DNA from 3 places in the Chryseobacterium sp. CS2K3 genome. Region 2 is predicted to be linked to each of the others. Evidence: riboswitches for the same ligand, from Rfam matches in the RefSeq annotation. Region 2 holds a riboswitch; each other region holds the start of a gene.
What was found. Region 2 has a riboswitch for cobalamin ahead of AC5YGG_RS10740 (TonB-dependent receptor plug domain-containing protein). Riboswitches for the same ligand answer to the same signal wherever they lie in the genome.
Positions count from the first base shown of each region.

Region 1: it holds a riboswitch for cobalamin, as region 2 does, so the genes downstream of both, AC5YGG_RS00695 (TonB-dependent receptor plug domain-containing protein) here and AC5YGG_RS10740 (TonB-dependent receptor plug domain-containing protein) in region 2, are expected to answer to the same signal.
Region 3: it holds a riboswitch for cobalamin, as region 2 does, so the genes downstream of both, metE (5-methyltetrahydropteroyltriglutamate--homocysteine S-methyltransferase) here and AC5YGG_RS10740 (TonB-dependent receptor plug domain-containing protein) in region 2, are expected to answer to the same signal.

Region 1 is NZ_JCAKRW010000001.1:135,535-137,805, forward strand. It holds gene AC5YGG_RS00695 (TonB-dependent receptor plug domain-containing protein) at 1-1,168, opposite strand, end outside; cobalamin riboswitch at 1,280-1,465, opposite strand; gene AC5YGG_RS00700 (transporter) at 1,702-2,271, opposite strand, start outside.
Region 2 is NZ_JCAKRW010000005.1:250,628-252,898, forward strand. It holds gene pafA (alkaline phosphatase PafA) at 1-867, shown strand, start outside; cobalamin riboswitch at 991-1,168, shown strand; gene AC5YGG_RS10740 (TonB-dependent receptor plug domain-containing protein) at 1,202-2,271, shown strand, end outside.
Region 3 is NZ_JCAKRW010000015.1:59,348-61,618, reverse strand. It holds gene AC5YGG_RS19495 (bacteriocin-like protein) at 1-186, shown strand, start outside; gene AC5YGG_RS19490 (Lrp/AsnC family transcriptional regulator) at 260-721, opposite strand; cobalamin riboswitch at 914-1,098, shown strand; gene metE (5-methyltetrahydropteroyltriglutamate--homocysteine S-methyltransferase) at 1,272-2,271, shown strand, end outside.

The sequences.
Region 1 (2,271 bases), on a different contig from region 2:
CCACAAGTGTTGTATATCGGATAGGGAAAGAAAAGTTTTTTAAATCGGCATCCATATTATTATACTGGAAATCTCCGCTCAAACTAATATCCCAATTGGAATTGACAGAATATATATTGGAAGAAGAAAGATAAACTTCTCGTTGGATATACGTATTTTGTGCCGGATAAACAGCTTGTGATAATACAGTATCATTAAAATAAGTATAATCATAGGCAAATTTTGCCTTCAGCTGAGTTTCAAATTTCGGAAAGAGCTTTTTTCTGAGATTTGCCTGTACAAAATAATTTTCGTCTTTCATTCTCGCACCCCTGGCATCAAAACGGCTGTTCACAATAGGTGCCGGAATCCCACGATCTGAAATAAAGCCATAGCCGCGTACATTCCAGTTTCCGTTATTTAAAATTCCATTGACGGATGTTTCAAACCGTTTTGTTTTAATATCGGAATCATATCTTTTGGCAATCGTATCGTAAGCAGTCTGACCATTGGAGTATTTTTTCCCGTAACGATACTTGTAAACTCCGTCACTTTGGAGAAATTCAGCACTGAAGCTACTGGAGACCTTCTCTGAAAGCTTTTGCTCGAGGCGGAAAGAAGGATTAAACAGATCAATAGAGGCACTTTTGGCTCTTATAATAAGGTTTGTTTTTTTCGTTCCTTTAAATACAGGAGTTTTTGGCTGCAAATAAATAGATCCTGAGGAACCGAAATCCTTTGCAGGCTGAAAGATTTCACTTTTCTGCCCGTTATATAAGGATATTTCTTCCAGATCATCCAGAGAGTATCTTCCTAAGTCTACCACTCCATTCTGAGCATTTCCTAGCTGAATCCCATCATAGAAAACTCCCACGTGCTGGCTTCCCATACTTCGGATATTAACGGTCTTCAAACCGCCCATTCCTCCGTAATCTTTAATCTGAACGCCGGAAAAGTAACGAAGTGCATCCGCAACGGAATGGCTGTTCAGTCTTTCAAGTTCCTCGCCCTGCAAAACCTGAGCAGGAATGATTTCTCTAAAATTCTTTTTATAAATATTGACAGTCTTAATGGCTTCCTCTTTAATGCTGTCTTTTTTCTTCGATTGGGAAAACAGGAATTGTGATGTTAACACACATAATGTGAAAACAACCTTATGAAGTTGAGATGTAGTCAGTTTTGCCACCATTAGCTCATTTAGGGATAATGATGACGCTAATGGATATAAGAAAGCAACGACAAAGCACAGCATTCACTGCACAGCATCATTGATGTCCTAAGCTTTATTCCACGAAAGCGTCAAACGTTTAATTGTCTGGCAGGTCTTCTGACTTACTCCATTTTTGAAATCCTTCCCATTAAAAAAACAGTGGATATACTCTTCAAAAACTTTGGTGCGGAGCTTACAGCAGCGGGTCTGTTCCGGATTCTCACCGGATTCCCTTTTAAGAGCTTTTTACGGCTCACCAAATTTCGGCAAAGATAGACAATTATTAATATAATGCCACAAATAACAAAATGATTTACAATATTATAAAAGAATAACTCGGAATAGCTACTGCTGATACGGAATTAAATATATTGAAGCGACATTGTTATTTTAACTTCTTTCTTCAAAAATCCGCATTTGATACGCTCGTTGTAGAAATAAAAAACGGGATTATTCCAAAATAGAATAATCCCGTTTAATGTATAATAATTCGTCTCTTGAATGGGAGTACGCTATATTCCAATGTTTAAGAAAATACTGAAACGTGATTTTGCTTCAATATCTCCACCAGCCAGATTAGTATATGCCGGCAGCATAATTTCACTTCCCAGACTGAACTTTTTATAAGAAGCTTCAAACCCCAGTTTTCCATATAAAGCACTTCCTGAAGTATTGGGTAATGCTTCGTTAAACTGTTTGTTCTGATCATATACTTCTCCCTGAAGCCCGGCTTTTGCTGAAAAAATAGTCTTTTCATTTCCTGCGATCTGATAAAAGCCTGTAGCCGCATAATTCCACTGGTTTCCGAAACGGTAATGTTTTTTGTTTTCTGTTTTTACGGTATAATCTGTATTAATCAATACAGCTACTTTATTTTTCTGAAATTTATAATTCAATGCTGCCTGATAATCCCAGCTCCCGGTTCCCAACTGAAAACTCGGATTGACGCCAGATGCTCCTTTTTCATCAAACTTTCCCAAAGGAACTTTTATGCCCACACCTCCGCTTAACTGATGAAAGTTATCTTTAGAAACCAGCAGCTGATAAATTCCCATTACGTTAAGATCTCCAATTCCATTGAT
Region 2 (2,271 bases):
CAGACTAAAAAAGATAATATCCGTTATACACCTTTTGGAAATACTTTGACATTAAAGTTAGCGGAAGCTTCTGTAGAAGGTGAAAAATTGGGTGGTGATAATATTACAGACTTTTTAGCAATCAATCTGGCTTCTACGGATTATGCAGGACATAAATTCGGACCGAATTCTATTGAAGTAGAAGATGTGTATATCAGATTAGATCAGGATTTAGCACAATTCTTCAATTACCTGGATTCAAAAGTTGGAAAAGGAGAGTATACTGTTTTCCTTTCTGCTGACCATGGTGGCGCACATTCTGTAGGATTCCTGAAAGAACATAAAATCCCGACAGGTTTCTTTGGTGAAGGTGCAGAAAAAAATCTTAACCAAAAGCTTAAAGATAAATTCGGAGCAGATAAGCTAATCAATGCGATTGACAATTATCAGATCTACTTTGACAGAAAAGTATTGGCAGACAGCAAACTTGAACTGGATGATGTAAGAAACTTTACTGTAAAAGAATTAGAAAAAGATCCTACTGTTTTATATGCAGTTTCTGTAGACAGGGTTCAGGAAGCCAGCATTCCGGAGCCGATCAAGCAGAGAATTATTAATGGGATCAACAGACAGAGAAGTGGAGATATTCAGCTGATTTCGCATGACTCAATGCTTCCTCCATATTCTAAAACAGGTACTACACACAGTGTATGGAATTCTTATGACTCGCACATTCCATTGATCTTTATGGGATGGGGTGTAAAGCAGGGAGAAAGTAACAAGGCTTATCACATGACTGATATTGCCCCTACTGTTTCTTCACTGTTAAAAATTCAGTTCCCAAGCGGAAATGTTGGAAATCCAATCACAGAAGTTATGGGTAAATAATTTATACAATTATTATCAATATAGAGCTGCTTTCAGGATTGGAAGCAGCTTTTTATTTTAGAATATATGAAAAGGAAAAGGGTAGAGCATAAGTTCCTTTTTTGGCTAATACGTTTAAAAAACTATCTTTGCAAAAATTTTGGTTTCCAGTATATTGGAATGAAAAGGGAATTGGGTGAAATGCCCAGACTGTCCCCGCAACTGTAAATCGCAATAAAAATTTCTGTAAAAAGCCACTGTGTAAAAACGGGAAGGCGCAGAAAGCGAAAGTCAGGAGACCTGCCAGAATGATAATCAATAAAACATATTGCTTTCGGAGGAAAAGTAAAAAGATATGAATATAAAAAGATCTGTAGTACTGTTTTTGTCGTCTTATGGCTGTTTTCTTTTCGGTCAGGAGAAATCAATTGATACCATTTATATTTTCGACAGCCAGATGAATAAGGCGAAGCAATTTCATCCTATTAAAATCATCACTCCTTCAGAAATACAAAAAAACTCCAGTAACCTTTCTGAACTGTTGAGGTTTCAATCTGATGTTTATATTAAAGAAAATGGTCGTGGTGCAGTTTCTTCACCTTCTTTCAGAGGAACTACAGCTCAGCAGACTGCTTTTGTCTGGAATGGTATTAATATCAATTCTAACTTTTTAGGTCAGGGTGACGTCAATAATATTGCTTTATTCGGATATGACCAGATCGGAGTAAAGGCTGGCGGAGGAAGTGTTACGTATGGCTCGGGAGCTATCGGGGGGAGTATTCACCTGAATAACACTCTTGAATTTAATAAAGGTTTTCATGGTTCTCTGTTTTCAGAGGCAGCATCTTTTGGTACTTACAATAACTTTGTTAAAGGTTCTTACAGTAATGAGAAATTCAGCTTTAAGGCTTCTTTAAACTATGCTGTAAGCGCAAATGATTATGAAGTTCCGGAATATATAACGGGTATTACACCATTCAAGAATATTAATGGAAGGTATTATAATACAACCTTTAATGTGGGAACAGCTTATAAAATTGCCCATGATCAGACCATTTCCTGGCAAAGTCAGGTGTTTGACGCTTCACAGCATTATCCTATTTACGAGTCCAATGGTAACAGAACGAAATATAAAGCTCAGACTTTACGAAGTGTAATTTCATGGGATGTTAATAAAGAAAATCTGTCCAATAGTCTGAAAGCTGCTTATACCGAAGATAATTTCCAGTATTTCTCGGCGCTTAATTTACCTAAATCGAGTGGTGCAGAAGGAAAGAACTATATTTTTAAAAACGATTTTAATTATTTCATTACTCCAAAGATTAATTTTAATGCTATCGGAGAATTCCAGGTGAATAAAGCACAAGGCTATGAAACCGGAATAGGAACGATCAGACGTAATGTAGGTTCTTTAGCGGGAATGAT
Region 3 (2,271 bases), on a different contig from region 2:
GTAATTGGTGGCGTTGTTGGCGGCCTAGGTGGAGTTATCGGCGGAGCTGTAGGAGGCGTAGGCGGTGTTGTTGGTGGCGTTGTTGGCGGTGTAGGTACTGTTGTTGGTAATGCATTATGTCAAACTCAGTGCGTTGTCAACGGTGTAATTCACATCAAGTTACTTGAATGTGGATCTACTTGCTAAGATAAAACGAACAAGCACTTAAAAAAGTATAACCGCTCTTTTCAGAGCGGTTTTATTATGTAAAAAATCCTTACTATATCGTTAATCCATGATTATTTTTCACTTCAGCCATCACAAATGTACTATGAGTACTACCAATAGAATCTACAGATCCTAATTTATTAAATACAAAGTCCTGATAGTGTTTCATATCCCGAACCTGAACTTTCAGCAGAAAATCAAAATCACCGGAGATATTATAACATTCGGCAACTTCTTCAATCTCCAAGATTTCTTTTACAAAATCATATCCTACAGACCTGTCATGAATTTTTAATTTGATCTGACAGAAAACAGTGAATCCACGATTGAGTTTTTCAGCATCCAGAACCGCTGCATAACTTTTAATATAACCTTCCTGTTCAAGTCTTTTTACCCGTTCAAAAACCGGGGAAGGTGAAAGGTTAATTTCCTTTGCAAGTTCCTTTACTGTCAATTTTGCATTGGTTTGAAGCAATCTCAGCAACTTCAGGTCTTTATCATCAAGCTGTTCCACAGAATATTATTCTTTTATAGTTTATAATCTATCAAATTTAAAGAATAAAATTCTAATTAAAGTAATTATTAAAGTTTTATTTGCTTAATAATCCATAAACAATTGATAATAAATTCTGTATTACTAATTTTACACAAAATTAAAATCTTCTATCAAAGGAAATCATTTGATAAAAGTATAGTTCTTTATATATCTTCATCAAACAGGAAAGGTTTTACTTAAGGTAAATTAATAGGGAATCGTGTGCAAATCACGAGCTGTCGCGCAACTGTAAGTAACATACCAAAGGCTTTTGTCCTTGTATATCCACTGTGTAAACGGGAAGGATGACAGAAGCTGTTACAAGTCAGGAGACCTGCCTTTACTGAATTGACAATGCTTTCGCGGTCTGAAGCTTTGAATCATACAGATGATATATTGTTACGTAGTTTCATGTAAGATGAAATTGCTGGTTATTTATATCATTTATATTCGGTTTCTTCTCTGTAAAAGCATTACGAAGCTTTCAAAGGACTTTTTTTAACTATAAAGTTTAATTAAAGTATCAAAAATGCAAACACACATTCTGGGCTATCCGCGTATTGGTAGCAAAAGAGAACTTAAAAAAGCCTGCGAACAGTATTGGGCAGGAAAAATTGTTTTGGAAGAACTTCTTACTGTAGGAAGAACTCTCTGTAATCAAAACTGGAATATCCAGAAAGAGACAGGAATAGATCTGATTCCTTGTAATGATTTTTCTTATTATGATCAGGTATTAGACATGAGTTTGATTGTCGGAGCCATTCCTACACGATACCATGAAGTAGCTCTTAGAAAGAACAATTCTGAACTCGACCTTTATTTTGCTATGGCAAGGGGGTACCAAAAAGACGGATTAGATATTACGGCAATGGAAATGACGAAATGGTTTGATACCAATTATCATTATATTGTTCCGGAATTCTATAAAAATCAGCAATTTAAGCTTACTTCAGATAAGATTTTCAATGAATTTGCAGGTGCAAAACAGGCGGGAATCAATGCAAAACCAGTGATTATCGGTCTTGTTTCGTATTTGCTTTTAGGAAAGGAAAAGGAAGAAGGGTTTGATAAATTGGATCTTGTTTCAAATATCCTCCCGGTTTATATTGAAATACTATCAAAACTTCAGGCTCAGGGCGCTGAATGGATTCAGTTTGATGAACCTTTTTTAGCTTTAGATATAACAGACAAGGCAAAAGAAGCGTATCTTAAAGTTTATGCTGAGCTTAGGAAGCAATTTCCTAAATTAAAGTTTATCATCGCAACGTATTTTGAAGGATTAAAAAATAATTTGTCCCTTGCCGTTTCACTTCCTGTAAATGTTCTGCATATTGATCTGGTAAGAAATCCTGAACAGTTAGAAGAAATACTCCAGTCTATTCCTGACAATCTGGGATTATCTCTTGGAATTGTAGACGGAAGAAATATTTGGAAAAATGATTATGAAAAATCTTTATCCTTCATTACAAAGTCTCTTGAAAAATTAGGATCTGAAAGGGTTTTCATTGCTCCATCTTCATCATTGCTTC